DNA from 4 places in the Pseudomonas sp. VMV1 genome. Region 1 is predicted to be linked to each of the others. Evidence: predicted binding sites of a transcription regulator. Region 1 holds the regulator's gene; each other region holds the start of a gene.

Evidence for each region. The regulator FliA, encoded in region 1, starts transcription of late flagellar genes. The targets are predictions, from matches to a motif close to CTAAAGTTTNNNNNNNNNNNGCCGNTAA.
Region 2: ACUCV0_RS10630 (methyl-accepting chemotaxis protein) is a predicted target of FliA. The motif match lies at 2,922-2,949, and genes of this name have one in related genera.
Region 3: ACUCV0_RS19840 (methyl-accepting chemotaxis protein) is a predicted target of FliA. The motif match lies at 1,827-1,854, and genes of this name have one in related genera.
Region 4: ACUCV0_RS12160 (methyl-accepting chemotaxis protein) is a predicted target of FliA. The motif match lies at 3,446-3,473, and genes of this name have one in related genera.

The regions. Positions count from the first base shown of each region.
Region 1 covers NZ_JBXGSE010000002.1:481,405-485,876, reverse strand. Annotated here, with positions in the region: gene ACUCV0_RS07795 (protein phosphatase CheZ) at 1-524, opposite strand, end outside; gene ACUCV0_RS07790 (chemotaxis response regulator CheY) at 544-918, opposite strand; gene fliA (RNA polymerase sigma factor FliA) at 1,006-1,746, opposite strand; gene fleN (flagellar synthesis regulator FleN) at 1,743-2,573, opposite strand; gene flhF (flagellar biosynthesis GTPase FlhF) at 2,666-3,994, opposite strand; gene flhA (flagellar biosynthesis protein FlhA) at 4,005-4,472, opposite strand, start outside.
Region 2 covers NZ_JBXGSE010000003.1:126,935-131,406, reverse strand. Annotated here, with positions in the region: gene ACUCV0_RS10645 (LuxR C-terminal-related transcriptional regulator) at 1-407, opposite strand, end outside; gene ACUCV0_RS10640 (NorM family multidrug efflux MATE transporter) at 465-1,853, opposite strand; gene ACUCV0_RS10635 (LysR substrate-binding domain-containing protein) at 1,970-2,899, shown strand; gene ACUCV0_RS10630 (methyl-accepting chemotaxis protein) at 3,059-4,472, shown strand, end outside.
Region 3 covers NZ_JBXGSE010000007.1:159,504-163,975, reverse strand. Annotated here, with positions in the region: gene ACUCV0_RS19845 (HPP family protein) at 1-154, shown strand, start outside; gene ACUCV0_RS19840 (methyl-accepting chemotaxis protein) at 158-1,783, opposite strand; gene ACUCV0_RS19835 (DUF4398 domain-containing protein) at 1,941-2,372, shown strand; partial or broken gene ACUCV0_RS19830 (DUF4398 domain-containing protein) at 2,404-2,787, shown strand; gene ACUCV0_RS19825 (zinc-dependent alcohol dehydrogenase family protein) at 2,898-3,905, shown strand; gene ACUCV0_RS19820 (response regulator) at 3,991-4,383, shown strand; gene ACUCV0_RS19815 (response regulator) at 4,380-4,472, opposite strand, start outside.
Region 4 covers NZ_JBXGSE010000003.1:451,600-456,071, forward strand. Annotated here, with positions in the region: gene gbcA (glycine-betaine demethylase subunit GbcA) at 279-1,571, shown strand; gene ACUCV0_RS12155 (methyl-accepting chemotaxis protein) at 1,746-3,371, shown strand; gene ACUCV0_RS12160 (methyl-accepting chemotaxis protein) at 3,506-4,472, shown strand, end outside.

The DNA.
Region 1 (4,472 bases):
TCCTGCGCGAGGAGAATGTCGTTGAGCTTGGCCGACAGCTGCTCGGCACTGCTCTCGCTGTGGCTGAGGAAGGCGTCGACGCGCTTGGCCAGTTCGCGGAATTCGTCCGCGCCCATTTCCCGGCGCATGAATTTCTTCCAGTCGGCATGCACGGCACGGGCCTCGTCGCCGAAGTTGCCTACCAGCGGTGCGCTCTCCTCCACCAGATCCATGGTTCGGTTGGCAGCGTTCTCGGTCATCTTCACCACGTAGGAGAGACGATCGGTGGCATCGCTGATCTGGGAGACCTCTTCGCCGGCCATGCCGCGCGGATCGATCTCGAAGTTGACGATGGCATTGTGCAGCTCGCGGGTCAGCTTGCCGACTTCCTGGTAAAGACCCCGGTCACGCAGTTGATTGAGCTCATTGATAACATGCACGGCCTGGGTGAAATCGCCGCTTTCCAGGCATTTCACCAGCTCTTGGGCGTGCTGTTTTAGATTCGACTCGAAGTCGCTGAAGCTGTTGGTGCCAAGCTGATCCATAACGTCCCCGCGGCTTTCTTCAGCCGTTCACCCGCTCGAAGATCTTGTCGATCTTTTCTTTCAGCACCTGGGCGGTGAAAGGCTTGACCACATAGCCATTCACGCCGGCCTGAGCGGCTTCGATGATCTGCTCACGCTTGGCCTCGGCGGTCACCATCAGCACCGGCAGGGTCTTCAGGCGCGCGTCGGCGCGGACCTGGCGCAGCAGATCGATGCCGGTCATGCCAGGCATGTTCCAGTCGGTGACGAGAAAATCGAAGTTGCCGCTCTGCAGCATCGGCAGTGCGGTATTACCGTCGTCTGCTTCGGCGGTATTGGTGAATCCCAGATCGCGCAGCAAATTCTTGATGATGCGTCTCATCGTGGAAAAATCGTCCACGATGAGGATTTTCATGTTCTTGTCCAAGTCGACCTCCGTCCTAATCCGCACACACGCCACAAGGCGCGTCTAAGCAATCGTAGTAGCCTGAGTACCAGCCGGTTAACGCGAACGCCATTCCGCCAGCCGCGCCCGCAGGCGTGCCGCGCATTGACTGTGAAGTTGGCAGACACGTGACTCGCTCACACCCAGCACCTCGCCGATTTCCTTGAGGTTGAGTTCCTCGTCGTAATACAGCGAGAGCACCAGACGTTCACGCTCCGGAAGATTGGCGATGGCCTCGGCCAGGGCCTTGCGGAAGCGCTCGTCTTCCAGACCGCGACCGGGCTCGAGTTCATGCGAACCGCTCTCCTCGAGCCCATGCTCACCACCCTCCATGAGGTCGTCGAAGCTGAACAGGCGACTCCCCATGGTGTCGCCAAGGATGCCGTAGTACTCATCCAGACTCAATTTAAGTTCGGCCGCGACTTCGGAATCTTTAGCGTCACGACCAGTGCGCGCTTCCACTGCCCGAATGGCGTCGGTGACCATGCGCGTGTTGCGGTGCACCGAGCGCGGTGCCCAGTCGCCCTTCCGGACCTCATCGAGCATGGCACCGCGGATGCGGATGCCAGCGTAGGTCTCGAAGCTGGCGCCCTTGCCGGCGTCGTATTTGCGCGAGGCCTCCAGCAGACCGATCATGCCGGCCTGCATCAGGTCTTCGACCTGTACGCTCGCCGGCAGGCGCGCCAGGAGATGGTAGGCGATGCGTTTCACCAACGGCGCGTAGCGGTTGATGAGCTGCTCCTGCTGGGTACGTTCCGAGGTTTTGCTGTACATGCGAAGCCCGCTGGATGCTGTCATGCGTGGGTACCGATGGCTGGTTGCACAAGGCGCTCGACAAAGAACTCGAGATGGCCGCGCGGATTGGCGGGCAGCGGCCAGCCATCGACTTTCTGAGCCACCGCACGAAAGGCCAGTGAGGCCTTGGCACGCGGAAAGGCTTCGTACACGGGGCGCTGTTTCTGTACCGCTTTGCGCACCGCTTCATCGAACGGAATGGCGCCCACGTATTGCAAGGCGACATCCAGGAATCTGTCGGTCACCTTGGTCAGCTTAGCAAAGAGATTGCGGCCTTCCTGGGGTGTCAGCGCCATATTCGCCAACACCCGGAAACGGGTGACGCCATGGTCGCGATTGAGCAGCTTGATCAGGGCGTAGGCATCAGTGATGGAGGTGGGCTCGTCGCACACCACGACCAGGACTTCCTGGGCGGCGCGGACGAAGCTGACCACCTGGTCGCCGATGCCGGCAGCGGTATCGACGATGAGCACGTCGAGGTTCTCGCTGATGTCGCTGAAGGCCTGGATCAGACCGGCATGCTGGGCCGGCGTCAGATTGACCATCGCCTGGGTGCCCGAGGCTGCCGGGACGATGCGGATGCCGCCCGGCCCGTGCAGCAGCACGTCGCGCAGCTCACACTCGCCGGAAATGACGTCGGCCAAGGTGCGCTTGGGCGACAGCCCGAGCAGAACGTCGATGTTGGCAAGGCCCAGGTCGGCGTCGAGCAGCATGACGCGCCGCCCGATATCGGCCAGGGCCAAGGCCAGGTTGACCGACACATTGGTCTTGCCGACACCGCCTTTACCGCCCGTGACCGCTATGACTTGGACGGGATGCATGCTACCCATTGCCTGATACCTTTGATTGAAATCCGTCACACTTTAGACCAAGTGCATTTGGCGTGCCCAGGCATGCGATGCACCACCACCGTTCGTCGGCGCTAACCGGCGCGGCGGGCATTGCTCTGATACAGGCCGGCGAACATGCCGGCCATGGTTTCTTCGCTCGGCTCTTCGGACGCCTGCAGGCTCACGGCGCGGCTCACCAGCTGGTGGCTGCGGGCCTGATGTAGATCGTCCGGGATGCGCGGACCATCGGCGATGTAGGCCACCGGCAGGCGCTGGCTGATGGCCAGGCCCAGGGCTTCGCCGAGGCTGGCGGCCTCGTCCAGCTTGGTCAGCACGCAGCCGCTCAGACCGCAGCGCCGATAGCTGTGATAGGCCGCCTTGAGCACCTGGCTCTGGCTGGTGACACCCAGCACCAGGTAATTGCGAATCTTCAGCTGGCGGTTCGCCAGGGCTTCGAGCTGCGCCTTGAGCGCCGGATCGTTGGCGGGCATGCCCGCGGTATCGATCAGCACCAGACGCTTGCGTGCCAGGGGCGCCAGGGCCTGCGCCAGGGACTGGCCCGGATCGACCAGGGTCACCGGTACGTCGAGGATGCGGCCCAGGGTCTTGATCTGCTCCTGGGCACCGATGCGGAAGCTGTCCATGCTGACCAGCGCCAGACTCTGGGGACCGTACTTGAGCACGTAGTTGGCGGCGAGCTTGGCCAGGGTGGTGGTCTTGCCCATTCCGGCCGGGCCGACGAAGGCGACGATGCCGCCCTCCTCCAAAATCTTGGCGTCAGTGGTCTTGGCCAGCTGGGCGAAGTTGGCCAGCAGCATGCGCCAGGCATGGCGCGGGTCCTGGATCTTGGCCACGCTGTCGAGCAGGTGGCGGGCCAGGTCGGCCGGCAGCCCCATGCGTTGCAGACGGCGCCAGAGGCCGGCCTGCTCCGGACGGGTGGACTGCACCTGCGTCCAGGCCATGGAGCCCAGCTGGACTTCCAGCAGTTCACGCAGGCCACTGAGTTCGCTGCGCATGGCTTCCAGGGCGCGGCGGTCTTCCGGCGCGGCGCTGGCGGCAGCTGCCGCAGCAGCCGGTTGGGGGGCACGCGGCGGGGCGATCACCGGCTCGCGACGACTGTCGGCAGCACTGATGGCGCCGAGCAGCTGCTTGTCCTTGGGCGCGGCCGAGGGCACGCCCGGCGCGCGGATGCTGAGGTCGGCATGGGCCTGGGCGATCTTCGCATGGGTCTTGCGCAACTCCGCCTGCAGCTCCGCGTTGGGCGCAGCCGGTGCCGGAGCCTGGTAGTCCAGCGCCGCGGTCAGCTCGACCCCGCCGGCGACCCGGCGGTTGCTGAGGATGGCGGCATCAGGGCCCAGCTCGTCGCGTACCAGCTTCATGGCTTGACGCATATCGGCAGCGAAGAAACGTTTGACTTGCATGATCTAGACCTCAGCCATTCTGGCCAACGGTAGCGACGATGGTGACCTGCTTGTTGTCCGGAATTTCCTGGTAGGCCAGTACACTCATGTTCGGCGCTGCCATCCGGGCGAAGCGGGACATCATCCCGCGGATCGCACCAGCTACCAGCAGCACCACTGGCTTACCCATCATTTCCTGACGCTGCGCTGCCTCGATAAGGGAACGCTGCAGTTTTTCAGCCATGCCAGGCTCAAGGAACATACCGTCCTCGGCGCCCTGACCGGCCTTCTGCATACTACTTAGCAACATCTGTTCCAACCTTGGCTCAAGGGTGATAACAGGCAGCTCAGGCTCCATTCCTACGATGTTCTGGACGATTGCGCGGGACAACGCGACCCGTACGGCACCGGCGATGGCGGCGGGATCTTGACTCCGCGGACCGACGTTGGCGATGGCTTCGGCGATGGTGCGGATGTCGCGGACCGGTACCTGCTCCTG
Region 2 (4,472 bases), on a different contig from region 1:
GTCGGCGCCAGGGTCGCCGTGGCGTAGCGCACCACGGGTTGCCCGGCCAGGCAGTCGGCGATGGCGGCGGCCATGGCGGCCGGAGGCAGGGCCTTGCCGATGAAGCCATCCACGCCGGCGGCCAGGATGTGCTCGATCACGGTGGCGTCTTCGAGCATCGAGACCACGATCAGGGTGCTGCGCTTGAATTCCTGGCGCAGGGCGCGCAGTGAAAAGCTCAGGTCCTGACCGGGGTAGAGCAGGTCCAGCAGCAGGCCGGTGGGCGGCTCGCCCTGGCGCGCCAAGTCCAGCACCTGCTGCAGGCTGTCGGCCTGTTCCACCTGCGCGTCGGGCTGCAGCTGGCGCAGGATGCGGACCAGGCCTTCGCGAAACAGGGGGTGATCGTCGGCGACGATGAAACGTTGCATCTGTGGCTATCCTGGGGCCTAGGACACCGGTCGCAACCCCGGGGCGGCCCAAAACTTTTAGTCTAGCGCAGCGGCGGAGGGTGGACCATTGGTAATACTCCCGGCCGTGCCCAGCTGCCGCCGCATCAGCCACTCGAAGGCACCGGTCAGCAGCACGGCCGCGCAAGCCAGGCCCAGCGCCAGCCCCCACCAGACCCCGTGCGGACCGAAGCCTGCATGCACCCCCAGCAGCCAGGCGCTGCTGGCCCCGATCAGGCAATAGCAGAGCAGGCCGCCGTAGAAGCCAAGACGCGCCTGGCGGATGCCACGCAAGGCGCCCTGGGCGATGCTCTGGGTGCCGTCGAAGATGACGAACAGCGCGGCGATCAACACCAGCTGGCGTGCCAGCTCCGTGACCGGACTACGCTCGTCCGGCAGAAACAACCCCACCAGCCAGCCAGGAAAGCACCAGAACAGCAGGGCGATGCCCAGCATCACCAGAGCCCCGCCGCCGATGGCCAGCCGCCCGACCAGCAGCGCCTCGCGTGGCCGTCCGGCACCCTGGTGCTGGCCGATGCGGATGCTGGTCGCATAGGACAGTCCCGCCGGCAGCATGAACACCAGATACACCAGCTGGTTGGCGATCTGGTTGGCCGCCAGGGCCGTGGTGCCCAGGGCGCCCATGCACAGCGCCGCCGCGAGAAACAGGCAGGCTTCCACCGCATAGGTGCCGCTGATCGCCAGGCCCTGGCCAAGGGTGTCGGCCAGGGCGCGGCGGTCCGGCCGGCGCAGATAGCGACGCAGGGGATAGGCGGCATAGGCCGGATGACGACTGATATACAGCGCCAGGCCCAGGGCCGCGCCGTTCATCACCACGGCGGTCACCGCGCCGACGCCTGGCAACCCGGGTTGCGGCAGGCCGCCCCAGCCGTGCAGCAGGGCCAGATTGAGAAGGGCATTGAGCACCGCCGCGCCCAGCACGATGGTCAGGACCGGTCCGGGGCGCTCCAGGGCGCTGGTGAAGCCGCGCAGGGTCATGAACAGCAGGTGGCCGGGCAGGGCGAAGGCCAGGCAGCGCAGGAACACCCCCGCGGCCTGGCGGCTTTCCTCCGGCTGGCCGGCCAGGGCCAGCAGCGGCTCGATGTGCCACAGCAGGGTGCCGGCCAGCAGCGCCAGCACCCCGGCGATCCAGATCCCCGCCGCGGTCACCGCCGCCACCCCTTCGGTATCCCCCGCCCCCCGGCGCAGGGCCGCCAGATTGGCCACCGCAGTGATCACCCCCACGCAGATCACCGAAACGAAGGAATAGACCGCGGCCCCCAGGCCACCACCGGCCAGCGCCGCCGGCCCCAGGCGGCCCATCATCAGGGTGTCGGTGAAGACCATGGCGACATAGGCCAGCTGGGCACCGATCAAGGGCAGGGCGAGACGCAACAGCGCGAGCAATTCGTGACGCGGCAGAGACATGGAGGGCTCTCGCTGAACAGATGGCCAAGCGGCCGGGTTTTGACAAGAACTCATTGTTGGATCCTGCCGCGCCGCCCACAATCGGAAAATAGCCATGCCATCCATGAGTCTGAGTCATGCCTGAACACGCCTCGCGCCTGCCGCCCCTGTATGCCCTGCGCGCCTTCGAGGCTGCGGCGCGGCATGGCTCCTTCACCCGGGCTGCCGGGGAGTTGTCGCTCACCCAGAGCGCGGTCAGCCGCCATGTGCGAACCCTGGAGGAAACCTTTGGCTGTCGCCTGTTCGAGCGGGCCGGTCGCCAGCTGGTGCTGACCGAGGCGGGCAAGCTGCTGTTGCCCGGCCTGAGCGAAGGCTTCGAAGCCCTGGCGCGCGCGTGCGGCAATCTGGCCGTGGACGAAGGCACCCTGAGGCTCAAGGCGCCCACCACCCTGTCGTTGCGCTGGTTGCTGGCCCGGCTGGCGCGCTTTCGCCAGCTCAGTCCGCAACTCGACATCCAGCTCACCAGCGTCTGGATGGCCAGCGACCGGGTCGATTTCGTCCATGAACCCTTCGACTGTGCGGTGCTGCTGGGCGACGGTCGCTTTCCGGCCGACTGGGAGGTGGTACCGCTGTTCGAGGAGTGGCTGGTGCCGGTCTGCTCGCCGACCGCCGCCCGCAGCGGTGACTGGGATGTGGCGCGCCTGCAGCGGGAAGAACTGCTGCATCCCACTTTCGACCGCCGCGACTGGCGCCGCTGGCTGCAGGCCATGGGGTTGGCCCAGGCGGTGCCCCTGAGTGGCGGCCAGGTGTTCGACACCCTGGAGTTGGGCATGGCAGCTGCGGCGCGCGGCTACGGAGTCTCCATCGGCGATCTGGTGATGCTCGCCGAGGACGTGGCGGCTGGTCTCATCGCGCTGCCCTGGCCGGCAGCGGTAGCCAGCGGCGACGCCTACTACCTGGTCTGGCCACGCAATCGGCGGGGGCAGGCGCGCTTTCGCCAGCTGGGTGATTTCCTGCAGCAGGAAGTGGCATCCCAGAGCCTTCCAGAGGTCATTCGCCACAAATAAGGCGCCAGACATCTGTCATTCGCTTTAGTTCGTAACGCTACAGCCGATAAACTACCCGTTCATCGCTAAGAAGACCGTCATAGAGCGGTTCGTTTCTGATGTAGCCTTGCCCTCAACTTTGTACTGCCCTACAGGGATGTAGGCGCTTTGGAGCACTCTATGGTCATTTCCCCACGTCGCAGTATCGCCCGACAACTTGCCTTGGCCCTCAGTCTGGTACTGGTTGTCGTCATTGCCGGCAGTTGCCTGTTCGCCCTCCACGCCCTCAGCCTGTCCATCGAAGACACCCAGCGCAAGCACCTGGGCAGTGAGGCCCGGCTGCTCTCCGATCAGCAGCAGACCTTCCTGGGCACCCTCAAGGTCAGTACCCAGCGTCTCGCCAATCTGTTCGAGCGCCGCTTCGATGGCGGCCTCTCCCGCAGCAGCGACCGCACCGTCGTCGCCGGCACCGACACCCCGGTGCTGCTCTACAAGGGCGCGGCCCTGAACAACGACTTCACCCAGGTCGATGACTTCACCCGTCTTACCGGCGGTACGGCCACCATCTTCGTCCGTGATGGTGACGATTTCATCCGCATCACCACTTCGCTGAAGAAGCAGGACGGCAGCCGCGCCATCGGCACCCGTCTGGACCGCAAGCATCCCGGCTACGCCGGCCTGCTCCAGGGCCAGACCTATGTCGGTCGCGCTCAGCTGTTCGGCCGCTCCTACATGACCCAGTACAGCCCGGTGCGCGATGCCCAGGGCCAGATCATCGCCGTGCTCTATGTGGGGTTCGACTACACCGACGCCCAGGCCCAGCAACTGGCTCAACTGACCCAGCTGCGCATCGGTGAGACCGGCTCCCTGGCCCTGCTCGACGAGCAAGGCAACTGGTTGGTTGCCCCGGCCAACGCCAAGAAGACCGACGAGTTGCTGGCCGAACTCAAGAAGGATCCCAAGCGGTATGAACACAGCTGGCAGGATGGCAACGAGGACTTCGTCAGCGTCAGCGCGCCGGTTGCCGGCGAAGGCTGGACCGTGGTCGCCACCTTGCCCAAGGCCGAGCTGGACGCTCCGGTGCACGCCGTTGGCCTGCGCCTGGCCATCGGCAGCCTGATCGCCCTGCTGCTGGCCGTGGCCGCTTCGGTGCTGCTGCTGCGGCGCAAGCTCAGCCCGCTGGCTCAGCTGGTGGAACGCGCCCAGGCCCTGGGTCGCGGTCAGCTCAGCGTACGCGTCGACGCCCGCAGCAACGACGAGATCGGCGAGCTCGCCCACAGCTTCAACCAGATGGCCGATGCGCTGGCGTCCACCGTCGAGCAGGTACGGGGTTCCTCGCGCGCGGTCACCGATCGCTCCCAGCAACTGAGCGAGCTCTCCGACCAGACCCTGCGTCGTTCCGCCGAGCAGTCCAGCCAGATCGACAGCATGGCCAGCGCCGTGGAGGAATTCAGCGCCACCGCCCAGAACATCGCCGACGGCATGCAGCGCACCGAGCGTCTGGTGCAGGAGAACGCCCAGCAGACCCGCACCGGCACCCAGGCCATGCAGGGCGCCTCGGGCGCGCTGGAGCAGATCGCCGACTCCCTGGCCA
Region 3 (4,472 bases), on a different contig from region 1:
GGCCAGCGCCGATCGCCTGCTGATCGACCTGGTGCCGGTGTTTTCCGAGAATGGCCACCGCCACATCCCCATCATCGACGGCTCGCGCCGCCTGGTGGGCATCATCACCCAGTCGGATCTGATCCGGGCGCTGTACCAGGCGGTGCGCGTCTAGGGCTCAGACCTGGAAGCGGTTCACCAGGCCCTGCAGATCCACCGCCAGCCGTGACAATTCCTGGCTGGCGGCACTGGTCTGGTGGGCACCGTCGGCGGACTGGGTGGAAAGATCGCGAATGTTGACCAGGTTGCGATCCACCTCGCGGGCCACCTGGGCCTGCTCCTCGGCCGCGCTGGCAATCACCAGGTTGCGCTCGTACATCTCGCCAATGCGGGTATTGATCTCTTCCAGCGCCACCCCGGCGGTTTCTGCCAGGGCGCGCGTGGCCTGGGCGCGTTCACTGCTGCTGTGCATGGAGCCCAGGGCCTGACTGGCACCGCTGCGCATGCCCGAGACCATCTGCTCGATCTCGTGGGTGGACTGCTGGGTGCGGCTGGCCAGGGCACGCACCTCGTCGGCCACCACGGCGAAACCACGCCCGGCCTCGCCCGCCCGCGCCGCCTCGATGGCGGCATTGAGCGCCAGCAGGTTTGTCTGCTCGGCAATGGCGCGAATGACGTCGAGCACCTTGCCGATGTCCTGGGACTGCTCGGCCAGGCGCTGGACCACCGTCCCGGTGGCCGCCACCTCGTCGGACAACGCCTCGATGGCGCCCAGGGTCTCGGCGACGCGGGTCTGGCCCTGCTGCGCCGCCTGGCTGGAGGCACGCGAGGCCTCGGAGGTGGAGACGGCGTTGCGCGCCACCTCGTCCACCGCGGTGCTCATCTCGGTGACGGCGGTGGCAGCCTGTTCAATCTCGTCGTTCTGGCGCTGCAAGCCCTGTCCGGCGGCTTCGGTGACCGCATTGAGTTCTTCGGCGGCGGTGGCCAGCTGGGTGGAAGAGCCGGCGATGCGCGAGAGGGTCTCGCGCAGCTGCCCCTGCATCTGCTGCAAGGCGCGCTGCAACTCGCTCACTTCGTCGCGCCCCTGCACCGCCAGGGTCTGGGTCAGGTCACCTTGGGCGACCCGGCGGGCGGCCAGTAGCGCTTCACGCAACGGTCCGACGATGCTGCGGGTCAGGAGCCAAGCCATGAGCACCGTGGCCAGGGCGGCCAGGGCGATCACCGCGATGACGATCAGCCGCGACGCCTCGTAGCGGTCCGCGGAGACCTTTCCATCCCGCTCGATGCCTTCGGCATAGAAGTCGCCCAGCTCGCCGAGCTGCTTGCCGGTGCCGTCGACCACCGGCTTCATGTCCACCAGGGTCAGCTTGTTGAGCGCGGCCGTGTCACCCTGGCGCGCCAGGGCGAAGGAAGAGGTCATGCCCTGCTGATAGGTGGCGAAGTCACGCTTGAACAGGTCCCAGCGCTGGTGCTCCTCGGGGGTGTCGACGAAGGCCTCATAGGCCTTGATGCCCTCCATGAGCACCTTGTTGCGCGCCTCGTACTGGCCGACATAGGTGTCGATATTGCGCGGATCCGGGTCCAGCGCCAGGCGCAGGGAGATGGTACGCACCCGCAGCATGTTTTCGCGGATGGCATCCACCGCACGGATGCTCGGCACCCAGTCGCGCTCCACCAGCACCTGACGTTCGCGGATGCCGGCCATCTGTGCCAGGGAAAACAAGCCGAGAAAGGCAACCATCAGGGCGATCAGGCCGAAGCCCAAGGCCGCGCGGGGCGCGATGTTGCAGTTGCGTAACAGCATGGAAATCTCCGTGGCCGCTGGCCCTGTTGTTGTCTGACAACGTATATCGGCCAGGACACCCTGCTCTTTAGCGCAGCGGTTGCAGCGAACCTCGCCGCGTTTTCGCCGTCTCACAGGCACTGTCGCCCATTCCGGGCGACCTGCCAGGAATGTACGGATGAAAACCGGTCCCTCTCGCGCCTCCCCGTTCTCCGCGCCCCGTGCGCTGCTCGCCAGCCTGGTCCTGGGTGGCGGTCTGCTGCTCGCAGGCTGCGCCGGCAATCCGCCGACCGAGCAGATGGCCGTGACCCAGTCCGCCGTCGACGAAGCCGTGAGCAGCGGCGGCAACCAGTTCGCCCCGGTCGAGACCAAGTCCGCCCAGGACAAGTGGACCCAGGCCCAGGCGGCACTGTCCAACGAGAAATACGACGACGCCAAGCGCCTGGCCGAACAAGCCGAGTGGGACGCCCGCCTGGCGACCCGCAAGACCCAGGCCGCCAAGGCCGGTGCGGCACTCCAGGATGCGCAAAACAGCATCCAGCAGATTCGTGAGGAAGGTCAGATCAACCTCCAGCTGCAACAGAATCTCCAGAAAAAGGTGCAGCAGTAAGGCTGCCCCGCTCTCTTGAAGGACGAAACCCATGCGTAAACGTTTTCTGCTTCCGGTACTGTCGGCGCTGACCCTTACCCTGGCCGCCTGCGCCACCCCGCCCAACCCCAACCTGGAAAAGGCGCGCAACGACTATGCCGCCCTGGAATCCCAGCCGCAGGCCACCCAGCTGGCGGCTCTGGAAACCAAGGACGCCGGCACCTGGCTGGCCAAGACCGACAAGGCCTACAAGGACGGTGAGAACGAACGTACCGTCGACCAGCTGGCCTACCTGACCCAGCAACGCATCCAGACCGCCATGCAGACCATCAAGCTGCGCATGGCCGAGGCCGAGCTGAAGAAGGTCGACGCCCAGCGCGGCGAAACCCGCCTGAACACCCGCACCGAGCAGCTGCAGCAACTGCAGAAGGCCATCAAGTAAGGCCGACGGGTGCAGGACCCTTACGGGAATCCTGCACCCCCTACCGTGGTCCTCTACAGACCCGCGAGCCCTCTGCTCGCCATCGCTCTGGAGGATCTCACCTGATGCACGCCATACGCCTACGCAAACCCGGCGGTCTGGACCAGCTGGAACGCTGTGAACTGCCCGATCCCGGTCAGCCCGGAGCCGGCGAGATCCGTGTGCGGATCAAGGCCAGCTCGCTGAATTTCCATGACCTGGGCGTGGTGCTGGGCAAGATGCCCGCTGCCGACGGTCGCATTCCCATGTCCGATGGCGCCGGTGTCGTCGAGGCGGTGGGCGCCGACGTCAGTGAGTTCGCCGTGGGCGATCACGTGGTCTCGACCTTCTTTCCGCACTGGCTGGACGGCGAGCCGCCCATCGACGACTTTTCCACCACCCCCGGCGATGGCGTCGACGGCTTCGCCTGCGAGGTAGTGGTGCGACCGGCCACCGCCTTCACCCGAGCGCCCAAGGGCTACAGCCATGCCGAGGCGGCGACCTTGACCACTGCCGGTCTCACTGCCTGGCGCGCCCTGGTGGTGGACGGCAATCTCAAGGCCGGTGACAGCGTGCTGGTGATGGGTACCGGCGGCGTCTCCATCTTCGCCCTGCAGATCGCCAAGGCCATGGGCGCCACGGTGATCGCGACCTCCTCCTCGGACGAAAAGCTGCAGCGCGCCTATGCCCTGGGTGCCGATCACCTGATCAACTATCGCAGCGAACCCGAGTGGGGCGCCAAGGTCCAGGCCATCACCGGCGGACGCGGCGTCGACATCGTGGTGGAAGTCGGCGGTCCTGCAACCCTGGCGCAATCCATCCAGGCCGCGCGCATCCATGGTCACCTGGCGCTGATCGGCGTGTTGACCGGCGTCGAGGGGCAGGTGCCCACCGCCAACCTGATGCGCCGTCACCAGCGACTGCAAGGCCTGATCGTCGGCAGCCGCCGTCACCAGCAGGACATGATCCGCGCGCTGGAAAGCACCGCAATCAAGCCGGTCATCGATCGCAGCTACCCGCTGGAGGAGATCGCCCAGGCCTTCGCCTTCCAGAAGGATGGCAGCCATTTCGGCAAGATCGTTCTGGAGTTCTAAAAATCGTCAGACGAATGCAGGGCGTAAGGTGAAACAGCTCTGCTAGACTTCCGGAACCGCCGCATCGCGTGTTCCGGAAGTCCCGATGACCCTGCCCTCCTCCCCGCCCTACGTCGTCGTCATCGAAGACAACGGGATGCTCGCCGAACTGCTGGGCAGCCATCTCGAAGAACGACTGCAGTGGGCCTGCACGCGCTTCGACAATGCCGACGATGCCCTGGTGCATCTACTGCAGCAGCAGGACGCTCCTGCCCTGGTGATCACCGATCACCTGATGCCCGGTCAATTGCGCGGCGGCGAACTGGCGCAGATGCTGTTGCAGCGCTGGCCCGAATTGCCGATGGTGATCACGTCCGGCTATGGCTACGAAATCACCACGGCGTTGCCACCCCAGGTGATCTTCCTGCAGAAGCCCTGGACGCTGGATGAAGTGGATTCGGCGGTACGCCTCGCACGAGCGCGTCAGGCGGTCGGTTAGACGCCCAACTGGCCGCAGGCCTTCAGCAACTGGTCGATGGTCCAGGGCTTGGGCAGGAACAGCGCCCGGTCTTCACGTTCGGCATATTG
Region 4 (4,472 bases), on a different contig from region 1:
ACGACCGCCACTTTCCCAATCGCGACATCCACATGCCGATGGCGACCGGCCCAGCAACGGCAAGGGCTGGGGCGTCGTGAACAGCGTCGGCCATGTCGCCCATGAGCAAGGCCCTCTCCCAGCTCCGGCCCCACACTCCGCCCCAAGCCGAACCTGAACAGCGCGCGACGGGCGAAGTCTGGGATCATTCGGCGCTCCCGCCCCGTCGGCCGAAAAAGCCTTGCAGTACCGTGACCAACCACTTTCGCCACCCATCGCGGTGGCCACGAGGATGTACGATGGACGTCAGCACCTTGAGTTTGGGCGACCCTCTCGATCCGGCCCGCAAGGCCACGGCCGAGATGCTGCGCACCCGCGAGCGCACCTATTCCCTGCCCCAGCCCTTCTACAACGACGAGCGCCTGTTCCAGATCGACATGCAGGAGATCTTCGGCAAGGAATGGCTGATCGCCGGCATGACCTGCGAGATCCCCACCAAGGGCAACTTCATCACCCTGCAGCTGGGTGACAATCCCATCCTGGTGATCCGTGGCGCCGAGGGCAAGATCCACGCCTTCCACAACGTCTGCCGTCACCGCGGCTCGCGCCTCTGCGTGAGCGACAAGGGCAAGGTCGCCAAGCTGGTCTGCCCCTACCACCAGTGGACCTACGAGCTGGACGGCCGCCTGCTGTTCGCCGGCACCGAGATGGGCGCCGACTTCAATATGGCCGACTTCAACCTCAAGCCGATCCACGTCAAGACCGCTGGCGGCTACATCTTCATCTCCCTGGCCGATGAACCGCCGGCCATCGATGACTTCCTGCGTACGCTCGAGCACTACATGGAGCCGTACGACATGGAGAACGCCAAGGTCGCGGTGCGTACCGACCTGGTCGAGCAGGCCAACTGGAAGCTGGTGCTGGAAAACAACCGCGAGTGCTATCACTGCAGCGGCTCCCACCCCGAATTGCTGAACACCCTGCTGGAATGGGACGACGTCACCGATCCGCGTGCCTCCCAGGCGTTCAAGGACCAGGTCGCCGCCTGCACCAGTCGCTGGGACGCCGACAACATCCCCTATGCCCACGCCAGCTTCGGCCTGCGCAACCGCATCGTGCGCATGCCGCTGCTCGCCGGTACCGTGTCCATGACGCTGGACGGCAAGCCCGGCTGCAAGAAACTCATGGGTCGCATCAAGGACCCGGACCTGGGTTCCATGCGCATCCTGCACCTGCCGCACTCCTGGAACCACTGCATGGGCGATCACATGATCGTCTTCACCGTCTGGCCGCTGGGTCCGACCGAGACCGTGGTGACCACCAAGTGGCTGGTACACAAGGATGCCGTGGAAGGCGTCGACTACGATCCGGTCAACCTGCGCAAGGTCTGGGATGCCACCAACGACCAGGATCGTCGCCTGGCCGAGGAAAACCAGCGCGGTATCAACTCCAAGGCCTACCAGCCGGGTCCCTACTCAAAGACTTACGAATTCGGCGTGATCAACTTCATCGACTGGTACAGCGAGCGCCTGCTCAACAACCTCGGCGAAGAGGCGCCAGCCGGCCATTTGCGCCAGGTCAGCGGCGACTGAAGACGGTTGGTCTTTCATCGCCCATGGAGCCGCAAGGGCTCCATGGGCATTTCAATAATCTGTCTTTATGGCAATGCGGTTTTTTGACGCACCCTTATTTCGCGTCTCTATTCTAAAACATCACATAAAGTTGTGAGCCTGGTCACATTTTGTACTCTCTTCCACAGGCTCATCATGACTCTTCGCTCGCTGTCCATCGCTACTCGCAATCTGCTCTGTTTTGGCATTCTTGCGACGCTTGTCGCCGCCCTCGGCTTGTTCGGCTGGTTCCAGTTGGCGCAAATCCGCCAGTTGGGGCACCAGGTAGAACAGCGCCATATTCCCACGCTCGTCGCTGCTAATGATTTGGGACTGCTGCTGGCGCGAACCCGCATCGAAACCCTGCGTCTGCTGGCCATGCCCGATGCCGAAACCCTGGCCAACACCCGCAAGAAGCTGGACGGCCTGAGTACCGACGTCCAGGCCGCCTTCGGGCGCTATCAGCAAGGCGCACTATCGCCACAGAGCCGGCAGGCCCTGGACGATCTGCGCCAGGTGCACCGGGAATACATGCAGGGCGTGCGGCAATTGGCCGACCTGGCCAGTGCCGGCCAGATGGCCGAGGCGCGCCAGGTAGTCCAGCAGAGCATGGCACAGCTGGGTATCCGGATGAATGCCTGCATCGAGACGCTGCGCAACGCGGTTCAGCAGGATATCCATATTGCCAGTACCGAGGCCGATACCGCCTATGAGCGCTCAAACGGCGTGACCGGGCTGGCGATCCTGCTAGCTCTGAGCCTCACCGGGTTGCTCGCCTGGCGTCTGACACGTAGCGTCGCCCGCCCCATCGCCCAGGCAGTGGCGGCAGCCCGTACCATCGCCGCGGGTGATCTGACCCAGGCGCTGGATAGCCGTGGTAGGGACGAGGCGGCTCAGCTGCTGCAGGCCATGCAGCAGATGCAGACCCAGTTGCGCGAGACCCTGGCGCACATTGGCGATTCGGCCACTCAGCTGGCTTCGGCCGCCGAGGAGATGACCGCGGTGACTCAGGAAGGCGCCCACGGCCTGCGCCAGCAGAACAGTGAGATCGAGCTGGCGGCCACCGCCGTCACCGAGATGAGCCAGGCGGTCGAAGAGGTCGCCGGCAATGCCGGCTCGACCTCCACCGCGTCGCGCCAGGCCGCCCAGACGGCGGCCCAGGGCCAGCGCCAGCTGGATGAGACCCTCGGAGCCATCGAAGTCCTCACCGACCAGGTCCTCGGCGCCAGTGCCCAGGCCCGTGAGCTGGAAAGCCAGACTCGCGACATCTGTCAGGTGCTGGACGTGATCCGTGCGGTGGCCGAGCAGACCAATCTGCTGGCGCTCAACGCCGCCATCGAGGCCGCCCGAGCCGGTGAGGCGGGCCGCGGCTTCGCCGTGGTGGCCGACGAGGTACGGGCCCTGGCCAAGCGCACCGGGGACTCGACCAGCGAGATCGAGAAGATGATCGGCAGCATCCAGCAGGGCACTGGCCAGACCGTCGATGCGCTGCTGAGCAGTGCCGATCAGGCACGCCTGACCCGGGAACAGGCCCAGGCGGCCAATGCCGGCCTTGCTGCCATCGCGGGTGCCGTATCCGGCATCGACGAGCGCAACCTGCTGATCGCCAGCGCTGCCGAGCAGCAGGCCCAGGTGGCCCGTGAAGTGGATCGCAACCTGGTACGCATCCGCGACCTCTCGGTGCAGACCGCCGCCGGCGCCGAGCAGACCTACAGTGCCAGCCAGCAGATGGCGGCACTGGCGGATACCCTCAGCGGCCAGGTGCAGCGCTTCCAGTTCTAGTAGCAGATCGAACATGGCGAATGGTCAGCCCGGACGCCGTGTCGGTGCCTAGATCCGATTTAAGACGAATGACCATCAAGTCACGGCGGTCCTAGCCGTTACAAGGGGCCTCAATCTTCACCGGGGCTGCCGCCGTGACCTTTCGTTCCTTCTCCATCGCCATCCGCAGTGTGCTGTGTTTCGGCCTCCTGGCCATCCTCGTGGCCAGTCTGGGCCTGTTCGGGCTGCTGCAACTGTCGCAGATCCGTACCCAGGGTCAGGTAATCGAGACCAACAACGTTCCCAGCATCGTCGAAGCCGATAACCTGGCCCTGCAACTCGCCCGGACCCGAGTCGAGGTACTGCGCCTGCTGGCCATTCCGGACGCCAATACCGTCGTCAACACGCGCAAGAAGATCGACGGCATCAACGCCGACATTGGCGCGGGTTTCGGTCGCTATGAAAAACTCGTCAGCAGCGATCGCGAGCGCCAGGCCTTCGATGCCCTGCGCCAGATCCATGGCGACTATGTCCGCTATACCGCGCAACTGGCCGATCTGATTGGTGCTGGCAAGCTCGACGAAGCCCGCAGCCTGATCCAGACCAGCATGGCCCAGCTCGGTGCGCAGATGAACGAGCGCACCGAAGCCCTGCGCAAGATCAACCAGGAAGACATTAAGGCCGCCTCCCAGAACTCCAGCGACACCTACACCCAGGCCACCTCCATCACCTGGATGGTCATCGCCCTGGCCCTGGGCCTGACCGTGCTGCTGGCCTGGCGCCTGACCCTGAGCATGACCCGGCCCATCGCCGAAGCCGTCGCCGCCGCCCGGACCATCGCCAGCGGCGACCTGACCCAGACCCTGGACACCCGTGGTCACGACGAGGCCGCCCAGTTGCTGCAGGCCATGCAGCAGATGCAGGCCAACCTGCGCGATACCCTGGGTCACCTGGGCCATTCCGCTACTCAGCTGGCCTCGGCCGCCGAGGAAATGACCGCGGTCATGCAGGAAAGCGCCCACGGCCTGCAGCAGCAGAACAGCGAGATCGAGATGGCGGCCACCGCCGTCACCGAGATGAGCCAGGCAGTGGACGAGGTGGCCGGCAATGCCACCTCCACCT